One region of the Megasphaera massiliensis genome, then DNA from elsewhere that is predicted to be linked to it. Evidence: riboswitches for the same ligand, from Rfam matches in the RefSeq annotation. Region 1 holds a riboswitch; each other region holds the start of a gene.
What was found. A riboswitch is a leader RNA that binds a small molecule or an ion and turns the genes downstream of it on or off. The one in region 1 is predicted to bind ZMP and ZTP.
Positions count from the first base shown of each region.

Region 2: another riboswitch for ZMP and ZTP. It lies ahead of UCI88_RS04135 (L-lactate MFS transporter); the one in region 1 lies ahead of UCI88_RS05345 (formate--tetrahydrofolate ligase).
Region 3: another riboswitch for ZMP and ZTP. It lies ahead of UCI88_RS02160 (phosphoribosylaminoimidazolecarboxamide formyltransferase); the one in region 1 lies ahead of UCI88_RS05345 (formate--tetrahydrofolate ligase).

Region 1 covers NZ_JAXIXE010000027.1:102,915-109,965, reverse strand. The annotation lists gene htpX (zinc metalloprotease HtpX) at 1-212, opposite strand, end outside; gene UCI88_RS05360 (hypothetical protein) at 306-854, opposite strand; gene UCI88_RS05355 (site-2 protease family protein) at 864-1,490, opposite strand; gene UCI88_RS05350 (cyclodeaminase/cyclohydrolase family protein) at 1,598-2,218, opposite strand; gene UCI88_RS05345 (formate--tetrahydrofolate ligase) at 2,220-3,899, opposite strand; ZMP/ZTP riboswitch at 3,945-4,022, opposite strand; gene UCI88_RS05340 (phosphohexomutase domain-containing protein) at 4,110-5,621, opposite strand; gene UCI88_RS05335 (Cof-type HAD-IIB family hydrolase) at 5,731-6,549, opposite strand; gene UCI88_RS05330 (DUF2076 domain-containing protein) at 6,691-7,051, opposite strand, start outside.
Region 2 covers NZ_JAXIXE010000018.1:31,270-38,320, forward strand. The annotation lists gene UCI88_RS04130 (DeoR/GlpR family DNA-binding transcription regulator) at 1-760, opposite strand, end outside; gene pfkB (1-phosphofructokinase) at 1-2, opposite strand, end outside; gene UCI88_RS04135 (L-lactate MFS transporter) at 1,015-2,262, opposite strand; ZMP/ZTP riboswitch at 2,348-2,433, opposite strand; gene UCI88_RS04140 (D-alanyl-D-alanine carboxypeptidase family protein) at 2,481-3,515, opposite strand; gene rsmG (16S rRNA (guanine(527)-N(7))-methyltransferase RsmG) at 3,531-4,241, opposite strand; gene mnmG (tRNA uridine-5-carboxymethylaminomethyl(34) synthesis enzyme MnmG) at 4,243-6,117, opposite strand; gene mnmE (tRNA uridine-5-carboxymethylaminomethyl(34) synthesis GTPase MnmE) at 6,130-7,051, opposite strand, start outside.
Region 3 covers NZ_JAXIXE010000014.1:27,902-34,952, reverse strand. The annotation lists gene UCI88_RS02185 (hypothetical protein) at 1-141, shown strand, start outside; gene UCI88_RS02180 (hypothetical protein) at 256-1,401, shown strand; gene UCI88_RS02175 (leucyl aminopeptidase) at 1,634-3,085, shown strand; gene UCI88_RS02170 (PHP domain-containing protein) at 3,082-3,885, shown strand; gene UCI88_RS02165 (Asp23/Gls24 family envelope stress response protein) at 3,904-4,749, shown strand; ZMP/ZTP riboswitch at 4,825-4,902, shown strand; gene UCI88_RS02160 (phosphoribosylaminoimidazolecarboxamide formyltransferase) at 4,953-6,128, shown strand; gene UCI88_RS02155 (molybdopterin-containing oxidoreductase family protein) at 6,340-7,051, shown strand, end outside.

The DNA of each region.
Region 1 (7,051 bases):
ACGATGCGGTACAGATAGTGATCTTCTCCGACTTGTTCGGCCTTATAAGCCCGCAGTACCATGGTATCGCTGAACCAATAGGAGAAGAAATTCATACCCATGGCGATAATAAACATAATCATGACGCCGCTGCGGCCGCCGAAAATGCCGCCCAGAGCCATGAGGATACAGGCCAGGGCCGTCATGAGGAATACCGTTTTCACACTGTTCATAAAACTCACCCTCTTCAAAAAAAGCTAAAGGTCAAAAGGTTAAATCAACTATGACCCTATTATATACGTTCTCAGGTTCATTGTCAACAAAGGCTATTTCAGGATCTCGTTGTTGTAGCGGCGGATGTAGACGATGTAGTCGCCGTCACTGTCCTTTTGGCCGTCAAAGGCGACGGTGATGGAGACGTCGTCTTGTTTCCATTCCACTTCCTTATCGCTCTGTTTGACCGGGAAGTTTTCCATATTGGAATAGATAGTGGCTACGAGGCGGGTGTAAATGGACTTGGCCGTGGCCTTGTCCTTGGTCTTGAAATAGTTGTCAAAGGCAAGGACCCGGCCTTTGGCCGACGTATCAGCGGAGAAGATTTCAATGCCTTCCGTGACGGAAACGTTCTTGACGACCGACGTCCGTTCGGCTTTTTCCGTGAAGGACACGGTGCTGCCGTAGAAGGTCCAATCCGATAAAACCGAGAAGTTGCCGTCAAAATCGGCTCTCGGCATGCCGAGGTACACCGTCTGATAGGCCGTCAAGGGATTGGCCGCGATTTCATCGACGGACTGGTTATAGTCAAAAGCGCCGGCCGAGGCCGTAAGGGCCGTCCACAATAAACCGGCTGCGATTATTTTCTTATACATCATCATAAACCCTCCTTACCAAAAGGGAGCCAAAAGCAGCGAGAACAACGTGAAGATCAAGCGCTGCAGGGGAATCAAAATATACGTAAAAACAGGGGTCATCATCAAGGCGATGAGGATCAGGAAGCTGTAGCGTTCGATGCCAGCCAGCTTATACGACCATTCCGTCGGCAAAAAGCACATCAGGACCCGTGAGCCGTCGAGGGGCGGCAAGGGCAGCATGTTGAAGATAGCGAAGTTGACGTTGTACAAGACGATGAGCTGCAGCACCATGGGCAGGGCCGTCGAGGTGAAGAGGTTCAGCTTGGCGAAAATCAGCTGGACGACGAGGGCGATAAAGCCCGTGATCAGGTTGGATACGGGGCCGGCTAAGGCGACGCAGATCTCCCCTTTCCGCCAGTTGCGGAAGTTGCCGGGGTTGATCATGACCGGTTTCGCCCAGCCAAAGCGGGCTACGAGGAGCATCATCAGTCCTACCGGATCGATGTGAGCTACGGGATTCAGTGTCAGGCGCCCCATCATTCGCGGCGTATCGTCCCCCATCCAGTCTGCGACTTGGGCGTGGGCATATTCGTGAATGACCAGGGCAATGAGCAGGCCGGGGATACCGGCGATAATCGCGAGTATATTAAAATCAAACATTGTATTCTCCTTTCGTATACTTTATATTATACGGTATCTTGCCCTATATAACAAGAGAGGCTGCCGCACACGGGTACGACAGTCTCTCTCAGGTTATGCTGTTTTTATTATCGCTGACGATATTCGTATTCTACATTCTGTTCGACCATGACGGCCTTTTCTTCAATTTCGCGAATCTGGGCAATCATCCGGGCTACGAAGGCTTCGTCTTTGATGGACCGCAGATTGATGCGGACGCTGTAGAAGGCAGACCTCATGGCGGCTCTGGCGTTCATGGCGGCAATGGCCCCGTCAGTGATGACCCAGGCGTTGCCGTAGCGGACGACCTGTTCCGCTAATTGCAGGAGGGCGAAGATGTCCTTCCCCAACTCAAAGGGCGACGTAGCCGCATCTTTAAAGGCCTGCTGGACGATGGCCGCCCGATTGGGCGTATCCTTGGGCAGGCGGACAGAACGGATGACGTTGTCGAAGGCCGCCGCGTCTTCGGCGATGCCTTCGAGATACCGCTGCCGCAGCACCCGGGCCTTATCGCGAATGGAAATCATGAGTTTTTCGATTTCTTCATACCCTTTTTTCCCAATGGTCAGGTTGGCCACCATTTCGACCAAGGCTGCTGCCGACGCAGCCGTCATGGCAGCGATGCCGCCGCCGCCGGGAATAGGTTCTTTCGATGCCGTAACGGTCAGGAGCTCGTCGAGGGGCATCGATTGGAACTTCGTATAATCCATCTTAGAAGAGACCTGTAATGACGCCGTTTTCGTCGATGTCCATGCGGTTGGCCGCCGGGACCTTCGGCAGGCCCGGCATGGTCATGATATTGCTCGTCTGGCAGACGATGAAGCCGGCACCGGTGCAGACGCGGACGTCTTTGACGGTGACCGTAAAGTTTTTGGGAGCACCGAGGAGGGCCGGATTGTCCGACAGGGAATATTGGGTCTTAGCGACGCAGATCGGCATGTGGTCGAGACCGAAGGATTCCAGTTCCTGAATCTGTTTTTTCGCGTTGCCTTCAAAGACGACGCCGTCGCCGCCGTATACTTTTTGGACGATGGCCGTCAGTTTTTCCGGAATGGAGGCGTTGACGTCGTAGATCGGTTTGTACGGCGTCTTGGGCTGTTCCAGCATCTTGAGGACCTTTTCGCCCATTTCGACGCCGCCCTTGCCGCCTTCAGCCCAGCAGTTGTTGAGGGCTGCTTCGACGCCGTAGTCGGCGCAGAGGTCGCGCAGGGCCTGGATTTCCGCATCCGTATCGCTGATGAATTTATTGATGCCGACAACGACGGGAACGTCGAAGAGGCGCATGTTTTCAATGTGTTTGGCAAGATTGGCAAAGCCTTTCTTCAAGGCTTCGACGTTTTCTTCCTGGAGGTTCTTCTTATCGACGCCGCCGTGCATCTTGAGGGCCCGGACGGTAGCGACGATGACGACGGCATCGGGTTTGATCCCGGCGAAACGGCACTTGATGTCCATGAACTTTTCAGCGCCGAGGTCGGCACCGAAACCGGCTTCCGTAACGGCGATGTCGCCCATCTTCATGGCCAGTTTCGTGGCGACGACGGAGTTGCAGCCGTGGGCGATGTTGGCAAAGGGACCGCCATGAACGAGGGCCGGCGTATGTTCGATGGTCTGGACCAGATTCGGTTTGATGGCATCTTTCATGAGGATGGCCATGGCCCCTTCGACGCCGAGCTGACGGGCCGTAACCAAATTTCCGTCCAGGTCATAAGCGACGGTGATGTCCCCCATCCGCTTCTTGAGGTCCATGAGGTCACGGGCTAAGCATAAAGCAGCCATGATTTCCGAAGCGACGGTGATCATGAAGTGGTCTTCCCGAGGGAAGCCGCAGACCTTACCGCCCATGCCGACGACGAGGTTTCTAAGGGCCCGGTCGTTCATATCCATGACCCGCTTCCAGATGATGCGGCGCACGTCGATGCGAAGGGCGTTGCCCTGATGGACGTGGTTGTCGATGGCCGCTGCCAGAAGGTTGTTGGCCGCCGTAATGGCGTGCATGTCACCGGTAAAATGGAGGTTGATGTCTTCCATGGGCAGGACCTGGGAATAACCGCCGCCGGCAGCGCCGCCTTTGATGCCAAAGACAGGGCCCAGAGAGGGTTCGCGCAGGGCGACGACGGCCTTATGGCCCATGTAATTCAAAGCCTGTGCCAAACCAATGGTCGTTAAGGTCTTGCCTTCGCCGGCCGGCGTCGGCGTAATGGCCGTAACCAAGACAAGTTTGCCGTCTTTTTCTTTAGAAAGGCGCTTGATGGCGTCAAAGGAAATCTTAGCCTTGTATTTCCCGTAGAGTTCCAAGTCGTCGTCGGTCAGTCCGACCTTTTTTGCAATGGTCGTAATCGGTTCTAATGTCGTCTGTTGTGCAATTTCGATATCGCTTAATACCTTTGCCATGGTAGTCACTCCTTGTCCGCTGCATAAAAAAAGGCCGCTCCGCTGGTAAGTTGCCCAGACGGTCGGCTTCAAGAAATCATGCTCCCCGTGGTAACTCCACTTCCGTCAGTCACATGATTGTGCATTTATTATACAAAAAAACAGCCCTCGTCGTCAAGGGCTGTTTTTACGTACGGTATGAATGGACGTTGGAACAAGACGCCGCCGGTCTTAGTCCGGAAGGACGGTAATGTCTAAGCGGTCAAAACCGGCCAGGAAACCTTTTACGGTCTTGGCGATGGTTTCACATCCGCCGACGGTCTTGCTTTCGATGTTAAGGGGCATATTGGGGTCGTGGAGGGACATGCGCAGGAGGGCCCAGCCGCCGTCGAATACGAGGCGGACGCCTTCATAAGACGGTTTGGCAATGGCAATGCCCTTTTCTTCGGCCCGCTGTTCAAAGGCCTTGAGGACGTCAGCCCCGTAGGCCTGTACGTCGCCGTCACCGGTGATCTTAAGGCGATATTCCACGCCTTCCGCAGGCTGGCCGAGGGCTTTGATGAGGTCGCCTAAGGGTTTTCCGGCCTTCTTGGCTTTGGCGGCAGCCATGAGGAGTTTGACGGCCAAATAAGCGCCGTCGTCGAGGTAGTAATTTTCGCTTAAGGCGCCGTGGCCCGACGTTTCGATGGCCAAGGGCGATACGGTGCCGGCCTTGTTGAGGCGGATACATTCGTCGATGACGTTCTTATAGCCCCGCATGTAACGATGATGGACGAGGTGCAGTTCGTCCTGAAGGAAGGTCGTCAATTCATCGGACGTGACCGAGTCGGTAATGATGGTACTGCCCGGATAGTCCGGCGCCAAAATGGCAGCCATCATGGCGATGAGGGCGTTGCGGTTGATTTCTTCCCCACTGGGCAGGACGGCGCTCATGCGGTCGACGTCGGTATCGAAGATGAGGCCCAGGTCGGCCTTGTTGTCGAGGACGGCTTTCCGGATGGAGGCCATGGCTTCTTTGTTTTCCGGATTGGGGATATGGTTCGGGAAGTGGCCGTCCGGTTCGAGGAACTGGCTCCCCGTCGTATCGGCGCCGAGAGGTGCCAAGACCTTCGTCGCAAAGAAACCGCCGCTGCCGTTGCCGGCGTCGACGACGATGTGCATCCCTTCTAAGGGGCGGTCGAACATGCCGGCACAGAGGCCGGCGCAGATCTTCTGACGCAGGTGGAGGGCGTAGCGTTCAATGAGGTCCAAAGAGGCGATGGCTGCCGTCGATACGGCCGTTGCCGTAAGGTTCGACGCCAGCGTCAGGACTTCTTTGACCTCCTTCTTTTCAAGGCCGCCGTCCTTGGTAAAGAATTTGAGGCCGTTTCGATTGTACGGCAAGTGGCTGGCCGTGATCATGATGGACCCGTCCATGGCCGTGTCTTCAAAAATGATGGACATGAACATGGCCGGCGTCGATGCCAGACCGCAGTCCGTAACGTAAACGCCCCGGCCGAGGAGACCGGCAAAGACGGCTTCTTTCATCATATCAGCCGAGATGCGCGAGTCGTGACCGACGGCGATGCGTAAGTCCCCTTCCTTTTTTCCCAGCTTCTGCGCTAAAAATTTGGCAAAGCCGGCGGCAATGCGGTTGACCGCTTCCGGCGTCAGGTTGACCTTTTCGTCAGGGACGCCTTCGACGGCGATGCCGCGGACGTCACTGCCATTCTGTAATTTTAAGATAGCTTCGGTAGAGTTCATATGCCTGTTCCTGCTGCCTATTCCCGATAAGACAGCTTTTCCTTTCTGTAATCTACATCTATCATACTGAAAATCGGCCCCTGACGCAAGGCGTGCAGGGACCTGTCCCTTATAATACGTATTTTTCGACGGCTTCAGCGACGGCGCCTTCGTTGTTGGTAGCTTCCGTCACGACGTCGCAGTACGGGCGGATGGCCGGATTCAAGTTGCGGACGCCGACGGACAGGCCGGCGGCTTTGAGCATGTCGATGTCGTTGATGTTGTCGCCGATGGCCATCGTTTCTTCCGGACGCACGCCGAGGATGTCGGCCAATTTCAAGAGGCCGGCGCCCTTATTGACGCCTTTATGCATGAATTCGATGTAGCGGTTGCTGGAGAAGCTGACCGTAATGTCGTCGAGGAGGGGTTTCAATTCGGCATGAACTCGTTCCAAATAGTCGTAGTCCGTATTGGTCAGGATCAATTTCCCGACTTCTTCTTTACCGCGGATAAAATCGAGGGTCGTTTCTTCGCAGGGCGTGTAGGCCATGCGGCCCTTCAGGAAGGCTTCTTCGTCAGGCGTAATATTGGTGATGTAGACGACGTCCCGCGTATAGATGTGCAGGCACTGGCCGTAGGAAGCACACTTGCAAAAAATCTGATCGGCCAGGTCAAAGGGAATAGGGTCCCAGAAAAGGGAGCGGCTGCCCTTATTTTCCGTGATGTTGCCGCCATTGAGGCCGATGACGTACTGGTCGGGCTGTTCAAAAAGACGGAGTGTCTTCAAGACGCCGTCAATGGTGCGAAAACTCCGACCCGTGCAGGGCACGAATTTGACGCCCTTTGCGACAGCCTTGGCAATGGCTTCGATATTGCGCTGACAAATCGTCGCATCGCTGCTGAGCAGCGTTTCATCCATATCACAAGCAATGATTTTATAGTTATTCATGACCTACTCCTTTACAAATCGCATGACGGGATAGTTACTAACTGATACTACGAACATATCATGTCTGAGGCATTCCCGCCACCCCAGGGACAGAATCAGTCCCATTATAGTCAAAAAAGAAGGGCTTCTGCCCTTCCTTTTTTATGATCGATGCCGCCGGTCGCGGATGGCCCGCCACACAGCCGACACGGCCTTAAACAGCACATAAATGAGTACTACATTAAACAACAGGCCGAGAAAATCGGCGGCCCAGCCAAAGTTCCCCATGCCAAAGAGGCTGCTCAACATGCTGCCCAGGAACATGCCCCCGGCAAAGAGGCCGATGCCGCGCATAGCGCCGCCCCAAGCCGACGAGCGATTGGCTGTCGTATTGGCGTTGGCCCGAGGCGCAGCCGTCTGATTGCGAGTCTGGGATTGTGCCGATGAAGCGTTATTATTCGTATTGGCCTTAGGCGCCGCTTTGGGAGCCGTCACCGCCGGTGCCGACCGCGGGGCCGACATG
Region 2 (7,051 bases), on a different contig from region 1:
ACAGGATATGCACCTCCGTAATTTGCTGATACGGTTTGTAATCGAGGCTGTCATCGTCCCGCGCCGTAATCAGCGTAACCATTGACAATTCTGCAAATGTAATATGTGAAGATAAGCCGAACTTACTGGAATCGGCCAAGACAAAGCGATCCAAGCACTGCCCCAAAGCGGCTCTTTTACAAACGGCCTCTTCATCATCGGGCGTCGTGCAGCCGGAATGGACTGCAATGCCGTTGGCACCAAAAAATCCTTTGGTAAAATGGTATCGGCCAATCATGTCTCTCATTTCACTGCCGACGATGGCTTCCGTATCGCCCTTCACTCGTCCGGGAACGATATAGACCCTGCCGCCGATGCGGCCTAATTTCTGTGCCAAGGGAATACTGTTCGTAACAAATGTCGCTTCTGAACCGGCCAGGAACTCGACGAGCTGTTCCGTCGTCGAACCGGCATCGAGATATACAAAGTCCTCTTTATGAATCAGTCGGGCTGCATACTGAGCAATACGCCGCTTTTCACTCATATGAATAGAATATTTATCCTGCAAATTCTCCATATCCGCTTCATATAAAGAATCGTCTCGAAGCGTCGTCGCTCCGCCATGAACACGGCGCAGGCGGCCTTCCCGATCAAGGGTCAGTAAATCCCTTCGGACTGTCGATTCCGAGATGTTCAAAAAACTAACTAAATCCTGAACAGATACGGCTCCGCTCGTATTGACGAGTCGCATTATTTTTTCATGTCTTTCTTCAGTCAGCATCGCATCACTTCCTTTTCCAGCCTCCTCTCGCCATATTATATCGTTAATTTCATTCATTTTCAATCAAATACAACCATTATAATCAAAAAGCAATCAAATTCGTTCATTTATGTGCTCAGCTCATTCAAGTGATTTTATTCACATAGAAATAAAAAAAAGAAGGAAACTGTCATATAAGGGACAATTTCCTTCCATGAACTTCCATAACCCGATGATGAATCGGTCGGGTCAATCATTTCTATTTAAGAAAGCACTTACATACCGGTACTCCGAGACGGCTGGGCCGTCGTTTCAATTCCGTGACGGGTCTGGTATTTCAAGAATGCCATCAGTACCAAAGCCACTACGAAGGCTCCGACGAAGAAGTACAGCGTCGTAGCGTAGCTGTTCGTCGTTTCTTTGATGATCGATACCAAGACCGGACCGGCAACGCCGGCAGCCCCCCAAGCCGTCAGGATACGGCCGTGAATGGCGCTGAGATACTTGGTCCCAAAAAGGTCGCTGAGGTAAGCCGGCATGCAGGAAAAACCGCCGCCATAGCAAGTAATGATGAGCAGGAGGAGGATTTGGAAGCTGAAAGCGCTGGTTACATTGGCAAGCTGCCAGAAGGCCAGGATTTCAATGGCGAAGAATAAGACATATGTCGACGAACGGCCGATATAGTCGGAAACGGTAGCCCAAGCAATGCGGCCGGCACCGTTCAAGAGACCGATGAGGCCGACCATAGAAGCTGCTGCCATGGGAGACATGCCGACGACATCCTGGGCCATGGGAGAAGCGACGGCCAAGAGGGCGATGCCGCAGGTAATGTTCGTAAAGAAGAGCCACCAAATGGCGTAGAACTGCCACGTTTTCATGGAGTCGCGAACGGTAAACTGAGGCTGTGCATCGGCATATTCAACGTTCGATTTCTTTTCAGCAGCCGCTGCCGAATCTTCTTCGGGAGGCGCTAAATATAAGGAAGAGGCCGTCATAATGACCATATATACAATACCGAGGATGATGAAATTAGCCACCAGACCAAAAGACTGAACCAGAATTTGCATGGCAGGACCTGCAATCAAGCTGGCAAAACCGAAGCCCATGATAGCCAAACCCGTTGCAAAGCCGCGGTTTTCAGGGAACCACTTAACCAACGTCGATACCGGCGTAATGTAGCCCGTCCCCAGGCCGATGCCGCCGATGACGCCGTAGAACAAGTAGAGCATGGGCAGGCTGTGCAGGTAGAGGGCAGCTGCCGTACCGAACATAGCCAAGACGAAGAAGGTCATCGACAAGAGCCCGGATTTGCGAGGTCCGATTTTTTGAACAAAACTGCCCAAGAAACCGGCCGACAATCCGAGGAATAAAATAGCTAAAGAAAAAGTCCACGTCGTTTCCTGCAGGCTAAAGCCCATAGCTTCCATGATCGGCTTGGTCAAAACGCTCCAAGCGTAGACACTGCCGATACAAATATGGAGGCCGATAGCCGACAAAGCGATGAGCCAACGATTTCTTTTCATGATCCATTATCTCCTTCCAGGTAGGGAGCCAAGAGGTCTGAAAAAAAATATACCGACCCCCGGGCCCAAGAATATGTTAGTAGCATACACTTGCCCAGACGGTCGGCATGAAATGGCTTCGTACAGTTCACGTGGTTGCTCCACTTGAATCCGTCAGTCCTGTACGAATCTGCTGATGTTATTATACGAATATTGATTTATTTTGTCAATATCAAATTTTAAGCGGCCGGAGAAAAAGGAACGTAATCCTTCGATTCCTGTGACTGGCCGGCAGCTTTTTGTGTCGTTGCTGCACTCGACGATTGTTCCTGCCCCTGCTGAGCGGCTAATTCAGCAGCCTGCTGCTGCTTTTCCTGAATATCCGATAAGGTCTGGCCTGCCGGTGCATGGCGCACGATGTAGACATTTTCTGCCGGTTCCGCATCTTTCAGAGCCGAAAAAGCGTAGGTCATCAGTTTCTGGGCATCGCCATAGCGGTCACTCGAATTCATGATCGATGCGATGACCGTCCGACCGTCTCTCGTTGCCGAAACGACAAGACAAGGACCACCGGCATTGGTCGTACCGGTCTTGATGCCGTTGGCGCCGGAAAAGCCGCTGGTCAAAAACTCGTTGGTCGACGTGCAGTGCTTAAATCCGCCGTCCATATAGGGCATGTCGAATTCGCTTCGGCTGACCATATCCTGAAATTCAGGAATCTTCATGCCATAGGCAGCGATAACAGCCATGTCGCGAGCCGTCGAGTAATGGTTCGTATCGGGAAGGCCGTGAGGATTGGCAAAGTGCGTATGAGAAGCGCCTAAAGCAGCTGCTTTTTCATTCATCTTGGCGACAAAATCAGATTCTGTCGGCGTCACCGTTTCGGCGACGGCAACGGCCGCATCACAGCCCGATACGAGCATCATGCCGGTCATGCCATTACTGAGGGTAATCTGATCGCCCGGTTTGATGCCGAGGACCGAAGCATCACTTTCGATGTCATAGATATCATTCGTAATATTAAGGGGTTTATCCATCAGATTTTGACTCTTCCCGAGCTCAATGCCGAGGATGGCCGTCATAATTTTCGTCGTACTGCCGGGATAGGCCAGGTCATCGGCATTTTTCGCATAGAGTTCATCCCCCGTATCGGCATCCATGACATAGGCTGCATGAGCCTCGATATCCGGTTTCTGCAGTTCATCGGCAAAGACCGGCGCTGCCATCGTCATACAGGCAGCAGCAGCCAAACAAATCATTTTTTTCAAAGACATAATTGCACCTCTCCTTTATAAAGGATTTTTTACAGCCATTTTCGGCTTGCGCGGATATTTTTTAGGACTTTCGCCAGTCTTTTGAATATAGATGACGGCCCGCACCTCATCGAGTCCCGGAAGCTGAACGGCCTTCACATGGTCCACCGTACCGCCTAAAATCTTCAAGGCCTTTTCAGCTTCTTTCAGTTCGTCCTCATACTGGGCGCCCTTTAAAGAAATGAAATAACCGTCCTGTTTGACATAGGGCAGAGCCCATTCGGCCAGAATATTTAAACGAGCCACGGCTCGGCTGGTCACGACGTCAAAGGCACTGCGGTAGATAGGCTGATGGGCCGCCTCTTCGGCCCGACCGTGAAGGAAATCGGCAGTAAGTCCCAATTGATCGACCAAGTTCTGCAAAAAAGTAAGTCTCTTTTGCAGGGAGTCAAAAAAGGTAACCTTCAAATCCGGGCGATAGATGAGCAGGGGCAGGCCGGGAAAACCGGCGCCGGTTCCCAAATCAAGAACGGACGCCCCCGGCGTAAAGCAATCCGCTTCATAACAGGAAAGACTGTCGGCCATGTGTTTTATCGCTACTTCTTTAGGCTCGGTAATGGCCGTCAGGTTCATGACCTTATTGGTTTCAATTAATTGTTCATGAAAGACGTCGAATTGGCGGAGCTGTTCCTCCGTAACCGAAAGTCCCATGGCTGTAAGAGCCGATTGTAATTCACTGCCAAACATATCACTTATCCCCCCGGTTGTGTTGTTCCAAGAGAATCAGAAGGGCCGTAATATCGGCCGGTGAAACGCCGGAAATACGGCTGGCCTGACCTAAGGACAAGGGGCGGATTTCATCGAGCTTCTGCCGCGCTTCGGCAGACAAAGTGTCGATGTCGGCATAGACGATGTCTTTGGGCATTTTCTTCTTTTCCAGACGGTTCATCTTATCGACCTGTTCCATCTGACGGCTGATGTAGCCTTCGTACTTAATCATGATTTCGATTTCTTCCTCAACGTCTTCCGCTAAGTCCGGCAAGTCAAAGACAGTCTGTAGGGACGCATAGGTCACGTCATCACGACGAAGAAGGTCATAGGCTGTGAGGGCCGTATGGATAGGCGCTGTGCCGAGTTTTTCAAGTTTCGCCAAGTTATCTTTAGACGGCGTAACTGAAATTTCCTTCAAGGCCGAAATCCCTGCCTCAATAGCCTGTTTCTTATTTGTGAATGCCTGATATCGTTCTTCTGTAACCAGGCCAATATCATAGCCCTTCTGGGTCAGGCGCAAATCGGCATTATCCTGCCTCAGGATGAGGCGGTACTCACTGCGGCTGGTCATGATGCGGTAAGGCTCGTTCGTTCCCTTGGTGACTAAATCATCGATGAGGACGCCGATGTAGGCTTCGGAACGGGTCAGGACGAAGGGATCTTTATGCTGCACTTTTAAAGCCGCATTGATACCGGCAATCAGCCCTTGAGCTGCCGCTTCTTCATAACCGCTGGTGCCGTTGGCCTGGCCGGCTGAAAAGAGGCCGGAAATCTTTTTCGTTTCCAGCCATGGCGTGAGCTGCGTCGGATCAAGGCAGTCGTATTCGATGGCGTAGCCGGGACGCATGATTTTTACGTCTTCAAGGCCCGGTATCGTCCGCAGGAAGGCGTACTGAACGTCGGCAGGCATACTGGTACTCATGCCCTGGACGTACATTTCTTCTGTCGATTCCCCTTCCGGTTCAACGAAAAGCTGGTGCCGCTTTTTATCGGCAAAGCGGACGATTTTCGATTCAATGGACGGGCAGTACCGGGGACCGATGCCTTCGATGACGCCGTTGCACATCGGTGCCCGATCAAGGTTGTCGCGAATGATTTTATGCGTTTCTTCATTGGTAAAGGTCAGCCAGCAGCAAGCCTTGTTGCGGTTCTTTCGTTCCGACAAGAAGGAAAATGCATGGCCGTCTTTATCCCCTTCCTGCTTAGTCATTTCATCAGTCCGAAGGGTGCGGCGGTCGACGCGGGCCGGCGTACCGGTCTTAAAGCGCATGAGCTTGATCCCGGCTTTTAAGAGCGATCCCGACAGGTCTTCTGCCGAACGCTGGCCGATGGGGCCGCCGGAATAGGTGCAGTCGCCAATGATGATTTTCCCCTTTAAATAGGTTCCTGTCGCCAAGATGACGCAGGATGCCTTATAGACTTCGTCCAGTTCCGTCCGCACGCCAGAAACCTTACCGTCTTCGAGCAGCAAGTCAGTAATCATAAGCTGTTTGACATCGAGATTTTCCTGGTTTTCCAGGGTCTTGGTCATGTCCATCTGATACAGCTTTTTATCGGACTGCGCCCGCAGCGAATAGACAGCAGGACCCTTGCCGGTATTGAGCATCCGCATTTGCAGGCACGTTTTATCGGTATTGATTCCCATTTCTCCGCCTAAGGCATCGATTTCCCGGACCAAATGACTCTTTCCGGGACCTCCTACGGCCGGATTGCAGGGCATGAGGGCAATATTATCTAAATTTAAAGTAGCCATCAACGTCTTGGCACCTAAGCGGGCACTGGCAAGAGCCGCTTCACAGCCGGCATGGCCGGCGCCGATGACGATGACATCATATGTATCGACGGTAAACATAGTTCCACCTCTTTATTTTCCCAAACAGAATCGGCTGAAGATTTCTTCAACGATATCGTCATGAACGGTATCCCCCGTGATAGAGCCCAAGAGGCTCCAGGCTTCCCGCAAGTCTACGACGGCAAAATCGACAGGCATGCCGTCTTCCATCGTCTTCAGGGCACGGCTCAAGGCCTCCCGGCTTTGGCGGACCAGCTCAATATGACGCGTATTGGTTAAAAGAGCACTGCCCGATTGATTCGTACGTGGCAGGGCCTGTTCCAAAAGCCGGTCTTTTAAAACCTCCAGGCCTTCGCCGGTACTGGCCGAAATAGACAGGATCGGATGGTCATAAGCCGTAAGATCGCCTTCGCCGACGACAGCCGGCAAATCGAGTTTATTGAGGACGATGAGGGCATTTTTATCAGCCGTTGCCGCTAAGATGCTCTTATCTTCCTCAGAAAGAGGCCGAGAACGGTCGATGACAACGACGGTGATATCGGCCTTGTCCATATAGGATTTAGCCTTCGTTACGCCAATCTGTTCGACCCGGTCATCGGTCTCGCGAATTCCTGCCGTATCGACCAAACAGACGGGAACGCCCTTTAAAGAAATCCATTCTTCGAGAACGTCCCTCGTCGTGCCCGGCACATCGGTGACGATAGCCCGATCGCTTTGAAGCAGGCAGTTGAGCAGGCTCGATTTGCCGGCGTTCGGTGTGCCGGCAATGGCTGCCATGACGCCGTCACGGATCATTCGCCCTTCCCGCGAAGCAGTCAACATCTCATCGAGGGCTTCAATTTGAGTCCGAATAGAACCGGCAACATCTGGGACCGTAATATCTTCTAAGTCTTCTTCAGGATAGTCGATCATGACTTCCAGGCGTGTAATAAAATCAGTCAGTTCCTTGCGCATGGCACCGACGGCCTTCGAAAGCCGTCCTTCAAGCTGACTG
Region 3 (7,051 bases), on a different contig from region 1:
ATCGGCTATGACCTCATTTTTCATGACTTCCAAAACATGATCGATGATCGGGACGGCACGACTGAAGAAATGAAACAATGGATCGCCGATATTTTTGATGTCGTTAAAAAGTTGGTCATGGCGGCCGATAAGGCTGAATAGGAAAGATGGTGTGGCATCGCTGGTGGATTGTCTGTCTTGTATACCGGAACAGGGCGTGTGTTCGTAAAAAAACTGTCGGTTGAACGAGCCTTTTTCAGGCCTGTTTAACCGGGAATGGAGCGACATATGGTGAAGGGCTGGAGTAAGGGTAAGAAGATGGAAATGGCCGAGAAGGCTGCGAAGACCGTGGCCGGCGTATCGGTGGGAGCGGCGCAGAGCGGAGTGGATTTATTCAAAAATACCCGCGGCGTCTTTTATCGTCAGAAAGATTTTGAAGCTTTGCTGACCGGCATTGAGCAGCAGGCTGTGGCTTATGCGACGGTTCGAGAGGCGTTGGCAGCGGCTGAGTTATCGGTGGAAACGAGAAAAATCCTATTCCTCGATTCTCTGGGGCTGGCCACGGGCAGTATCTTGAGCCGCCTCATGGGCTGGCATGTGCCTTCTGATGTACAGCAGGCCTATGAAATGGCGTATCCGCAAAAGGCGGCGGCCATGGATTTTAAGGAGGCCGTGAACGATCTCGATGAAGACCAGCTGGATGGCTTTATCAGTGGCGTCAAGGGCAAGCTCTTTGAAATCAAGTACACCGATTACCTCAATGACGGGAGGCTACCGGCAGGGTACCATGCGGAAATGGCGCAGTCGGCGACTGAACCCGGATGGGATATTGCCATTCGCGACGCCGACGGCAATGTCGATGAGGTGCTGCAGCTGAAGGCGACGGAGTCTGCCGAATACATCGGTCATGCGCTGGAACGGTATCCTTACATCGATATCGTCTCGACAGAGGAAGTGTACAGCGAAGTGACCATGGGCGATATGGCCGAACACGTCATCAACAGCGGCATATCCAATGAGGAATTGACCCAGTACGTTCAGGATACGGTCATGGTCGGTGCCGATGTCAGTCATGAAAGTTTCCTGCCGTCCATCATTCCCTATGCCATCATCGCCTATTCAGTGGCTAAACAAAAAGATCTGTCTGAGTACAAGAAGGGAAAAGAATTTGGCCGCCGCTCGCTCCTTTCTTACGTCTGTCATGTATTGGGCGTGACCGTCGGCGCTTTTACCCATACGTGGTGGCTTATTCCGGTGACGTCTGTCGGCCTGCGCCTTGCCAATCGTCACGGTGCTAAAAAGTATGCTGCTTACCGGTCCTTAGCCCGCTATGCCAGGAATAATGAACGGGTTCTCTATCGGTATACAAAGAAGTCGCGGTGGCGCAGTATACTGGAAGGACAGCTCCTGGCACCGGAGTAATCTTTACATCTTCATAGAAGGCCTGAATTTAATAAGGAGAGATATTTTAAGTACATTGCAGGAATCGTCGACGTTATGATTCTGACCAAGCAATGTACTTAATTTTTATTGTTTTTACGAATTCTTGATTTTGTCAATAGGGCGATTGTATAATAATAGTGGCTAATAATATCATTATGATTAATTCTTTAATATATGGTGACTTAGAGTAGTGTGAAAGTGAGCGATGTGCATGATTAGTTATAATGGCAAAGGCGGTCTGAATACGCTGGCAGTCGGCCTCGATAAGAGGCTGTCGACCCTGCGTCAGCTGCCCCAGGATGACGTCGTCCTGATCCGGGCCTATACGGAGCAACACCCGGAACTTTTACAGTATACGTCTCTCCACGTATTTCACTGCCTGTCAGACGGGGAGCCGAAAACGTACTTCCTCATCGGTCTGGAGGGGAAACCGGTCCGTTATTCGACGTATGAAGATTTCCGCATGGCCCAGCGGCTGATGGCGGCGGCCATGAAAGAAGGCGTCCGCGAGCTGGCCATCATGGCCGATACCCTGGAAATGGATATGGCGTCTCTTCTCGACGGGCTTTTGTACCGCAATTATGAATTTACCCATTATAAGAGCGATAAACACAGCCGAACCGTCAGCAGTATCAATATTCTGTCGCGCAGCATGAGAGCTCAGGAATTCAATTCCATGTGCTATCGCTACACGTCGATGTATGAAGGCGTCTATGAAGCCCGCGACTTGATCAATATGCCGTCTAACGATTTGACGCCGAGGAAGTTTGCCGATATCGTGGCCGATACGCTGAAGGGCGATCACATCCTCATTGAATCGCTGAATAAATGGGCCTTGGAAAAACGCCACATGGGCGGTATCGTCGCCGTCGGCAAGGGCAGCATGAATCCGCCCCAGCTGGTATCCATTGCCTATCAGGGCGATCCTAACAGCCGGGAAGTCCTGGGCATCGTCGGCAAGGGCGTTACCTATGACAGCGGCGGTCTCTCCTTAAAGAGCCACAAGGGCCTGGAATTTATGAAAAGCGATATGGCCGGGGCGGCTGCTGCTGTCGGTGTCATTCGGGCCCTCATGCTGCTTCGCTATCCCGTCAATGTGCTGGCCGTTTTGCCCCTCGTTGAAAATATTCCTTCCGGCATGGCCTATCACGTCGACGACATCTTGACCATGTATAACGGCAAGACCGTTGAAGTCAAGAATACCGATGCCGAAGGGCGGCTCATTTTGGCCGACGCCTTGACCTATGCTCAGGAAAAAGGGGCGACGCGCCTCATCGACCTGGCGACCCTGACCGGGGCTTGTGTGACGGCCTTGGGATCGGTGCGGACGGGCATGGTCGGAAACGATCAGGAATGGATGAACCGCTTCTTTAAAGTCGCGACGGAAGCCCATGAAAAGATTTGGCAGCTGCCGGCTGATGAAGAATATGAAAGCCTTTTGAAAAGCAGTGTAGCCGACATGAAGAACGTCGGCGGTCCTGAAGCCGGGGCGATTACGGCCGGTCTCTTCTTGAAGCAGTTCGTAAAGGACGGGACGCCGTGGATCCACCTCGACATCGCCGGTCCTGCTTTCCGGGAAAAGGCCGATGAAACGGGATTTGTCGGCGCCACGGGCGTCGGCATTAAATCGATTCTGCACTTACTGCAGGGAGGTGTACCGTGATAGTCGATCTTCATATGCATACAACCTGCTCGGACGGTGTCTATACGCCGGAACAGCTGACCAAGATGGCCGTCGATGCCGGGCTCGACGTCATCGCTATTTCGGACCACGATACGGTGGCTGCCTACGACGGCAGTCATGAGCTGAATCCGGGCGTCCGCATCATTCGGGCCATTGAAATAAGCTCTGAATACGACGGCGAAGATGTCCATATTTTAGGCTACGGGATCAATCCCGACGATGAAGCCATGCAGGAATACTGCCGCGAGTTCAAGCAGCGGCGCTTTGACCGGGCCATGGAAATCGTCGACCGCTGCCTGAAAAACGGCTATGACATCGACCGCAAGGTCGTCGAAGACATGGTTCATAAGGGCGGTACCATCGGCCGTCCCCATATTGCCCGCATGCTCGTCGAAAAGGGCTATTTCCCTGATGTAAAGACGGTCTTTGACAAGGTTCTGTATCATGGCGGCCCCCTCTATGTGCCCTATACGCGGCGGACCATCGATGAATGTGTGGCCCTCATCCGCAAGGTCGGGGGACTGGCCGTCTTAGCCCATCCGGGCCTCTTGAAGCGGACCTTGGATGAAGTCCTGACCCATGATTTCGACGGTGTCGAAGTCTATCATCCAAAGAACCGCGGCCGTTTCGACGAATTTTTGGAATTAGCCAAAAAACGCAATTGGTATATCAGCGGCGGCTCTGATTTTCACGGGACCGTCGGCCGTTTCCCAGAAAAGCTCGGCATCTTTACCGTCGATGCTGAAAAGGTACAGGCTTTGTTGTCTCACGTACCCTAATAAAGGCAGGTGACAGACATGGAAGTTGTCGGTTTTATCGGCGCCAGCGGGACGGGGAAGAGCCACCATGCCCTGGTCGTCGCCTACGATTACGATATTCAGACCATCATTGATGACGGACTCCTTATCGATCACAACCGCATCGTTGCCGGCCGGTCGGCCAAGGACGAAACGAATCGCCTCAAGGCTGTGCGCCGCGCCGTATTCAATAACCCGGACGACGCCGCTGCCATGAAGGCAGCCTTAGCCAAAGCAGCTCCTGAAAAACTGCTCATCCTGGGAACGTCGCGGCACATGATTCACCGCATCTGCGAAGCCCTCGAGCTTCCGGAACCGGCGCGGTTCATCCGTATCGAAGACGTCTCGTGCTCGGAGGAAATCGAAAAGGCTCAAAGTATCCGCATCAAAGAGGGAACGCATATCATCCCCGTGCCGACGATGGAGCTGAAACCCCATTTTCGCGGCTATCTGCTGGATTCGATCCGTTCTTTCTTTTATGACAACAACGGCAAGAAATTGTCGCCCTTCGAGCGTTCCGTCGTTCGTCCCATCTTCAGTTATTATGGGAAACTGACGTTTTCCAACGACGTCCTTGAAAGCCTGGTCCGCCATGCTTTGAGTCAAAATGAAGGCGTGACCAAGATCAACCGACTGAAGGTGGCTATCAACTATAACTCGACGCGCAACGGTCTGGCTATTATCTTGTCCCTGACCATTGCCTACGGAGAAAATATAAAGAAACTCATGAGCCGTATCCGCCGCGATATCCAGCACGAAGTGGAATATACGACGGGCATGGCTGTGGAAATCCTCAAGATTACCGTGCGCGACATTTCGCCGCAGCCTCCGGAAGAGGAATCATAGAGGGTACGACCTGAAAGGGGCTGCTGACGGCAGCTCCTTTTTCTTGACAGCCTGAATCGGCGGACGGTATAATAAGGTGAAGCATGTGACTGACGGAAGTGGAGTTACCACGGGGAGCATGATTCATAAGAGCCGACCGTCTGGGCGAAACGTTCCAGAAGTGTCGGTATTTTTTTATTTTGGGTCTATCAGGAGGTATCACGATGAACGAACTGAAATTAAAATACGGCTGCAACCCGAACCAGTCGTCGTCCCGGGTCTATATGAAGGATGGCAGCGCCCTTCCTTTTACGGTCCTTTGCGGCCGTCCCGGCTATATTAATTTGCTCGACGCCTTTAACAGCTATCAGTTGGTCAAGGAATTGAAAGAAGCGACAGGCCTTCCGGCAGCGGCTTCCTTCAAGCACGTCAGCCCGGCCGGCGCCGCCGTTGCCACGGAGATGAGTGATACCCTGAAGAAGATATATTGGGTCGATGATCTGCCCTTGTCGCCCTTGGCTACGGCCTATGCCTGCGCCCGCGGTGCCGATCGCATGAGTTCTTACGGCGATTTCGTTGCCCTCTCCGATGTCTGCGACGTCGAAACGGCAACCCTCTTGAAGCGCGAAGTATCGGACGGCGTCATTGCGCCCGGCTACAGCGACGAAGCCCTGGCTATTTTAAAGACTAAGAAAAAGGGCAATTACTGCGTCCTTCAGATCAATGCCGATTACAAGCCCCAGCCTGTCGAATCGAAAGAAGTCTACGGCGTCACCTTTGAACAGGAACGAAATGAAGCCAAGATCACGGCCGATATGCTGCAGAACATCCCGACGCAGAACAAGGACATCCCGGCGGCCGCTCAGCGCGATCTCATCATCGCCCTCATTACCTTAAAATACACCCAGTCCAACTCCGTCTGCTACGTAAAAGACGGCATGACCATCGGTGTCGGCGCTGGTCAGCAGTCCCGCGTCCACTGCACCCGTCTGGCCGGCAATAAGGCCGACGTATGGTGGCTCCGTCAGAACCCGAAAGTCTTGAACCTGCCCTTCCGCGACGACGTCCGTCGTCCGAACCGGGACAATGCCATCGACGTCTACATCTCCGACGATTACGAAGACGTCTTGGCTGACGGTATCTGGCAGGATCTCTTTACGGAAAAACCGCAGCCCCTTACGCGGGAAGAAAAGAAAGCCTGGATTGCCCAGCTCCACGGCGTAGCCCTTGGCAGTGATGCTTTCTTCCCCTTTGGCGATAACATCGAACGGGCTCATCGCAGCGGCGTCGATTACATCGCCCAGGCCGGTGGTTCAATCCGCGACGACAATGTCATCGAAACGTGCGATAAATATGGAATTGCCATGGCTATGACCGGCCTGCGCCTCTTCCATCATTAAACAAAATACCCTTGCGGCAACTGTAAGATAGGTTTTCGCAGATTTGGGCCCATGGTGAGACTTCCCGTCGTCATCGTGGGCCCTTGCTGTATGTACCATTATGCTCGATGATGAAGAAGGGGGGATCGCATTTTTTTAGATAATTTTGCCAAGGTTCCTCTGCGGCGATATAATGAACATATATTATATAGATAAATAAGGAGGGAATTCTATGACACAATATAGGTCGGTCTGCCCCTATGACTGTCCCGACGCCTGCGGCCTCTTGGTCGACGTTGAAGACGGTCGCGTCGTCTCGGTGAAGGGCGATGAAAGCCATCCCTTTACGCGGGGGACGATATGCCCGAAGATGGCTCACTATGAACGGACGGTCTATTCGCCGCGGCGGCTGACGACGCCGCTCAAGCGGACGGGACCGAAGGGGAGCGGGAAATTTGAGCCCATCTCGTGGGATCAGGCCCTAGCTGAAATCGCAGCTTCGTGGAAAAAAATTATTGCCGAAGAGGGACCAGAAGCCATCTTGCCGTACTCCTACGCCGGCACCATGGGCATCGTCCAGCACGATGCTCTGCATGGCTTGTTTTATCGGCTAGGTGCGTCGGAACTCGACCGGACGATTTGCGCACCGGCCAAGGGGCAGGGGTTCAAAGACATCATGGGCGGTACCTTGCCGACGGCGCCCCAGGAAGCGCAAAACAGCGACGCCATCTTCTTGTGGAGCATTCACATGATGGCCACCAATATCCACTTCAAGCACGACGTCGACGCTGCTCGTGAAAAAGGGGCTGCTATTTGGTGCATCGATACGTATCGGACCAAGACGGCCGATTTGGCCGATCACTTCATCGCCATTCGGCCCGGTACCGATGGGGCACTGGCTCTCGGCATGATGAACGTCCTGGTCCGCGACGGTTTGACCGACG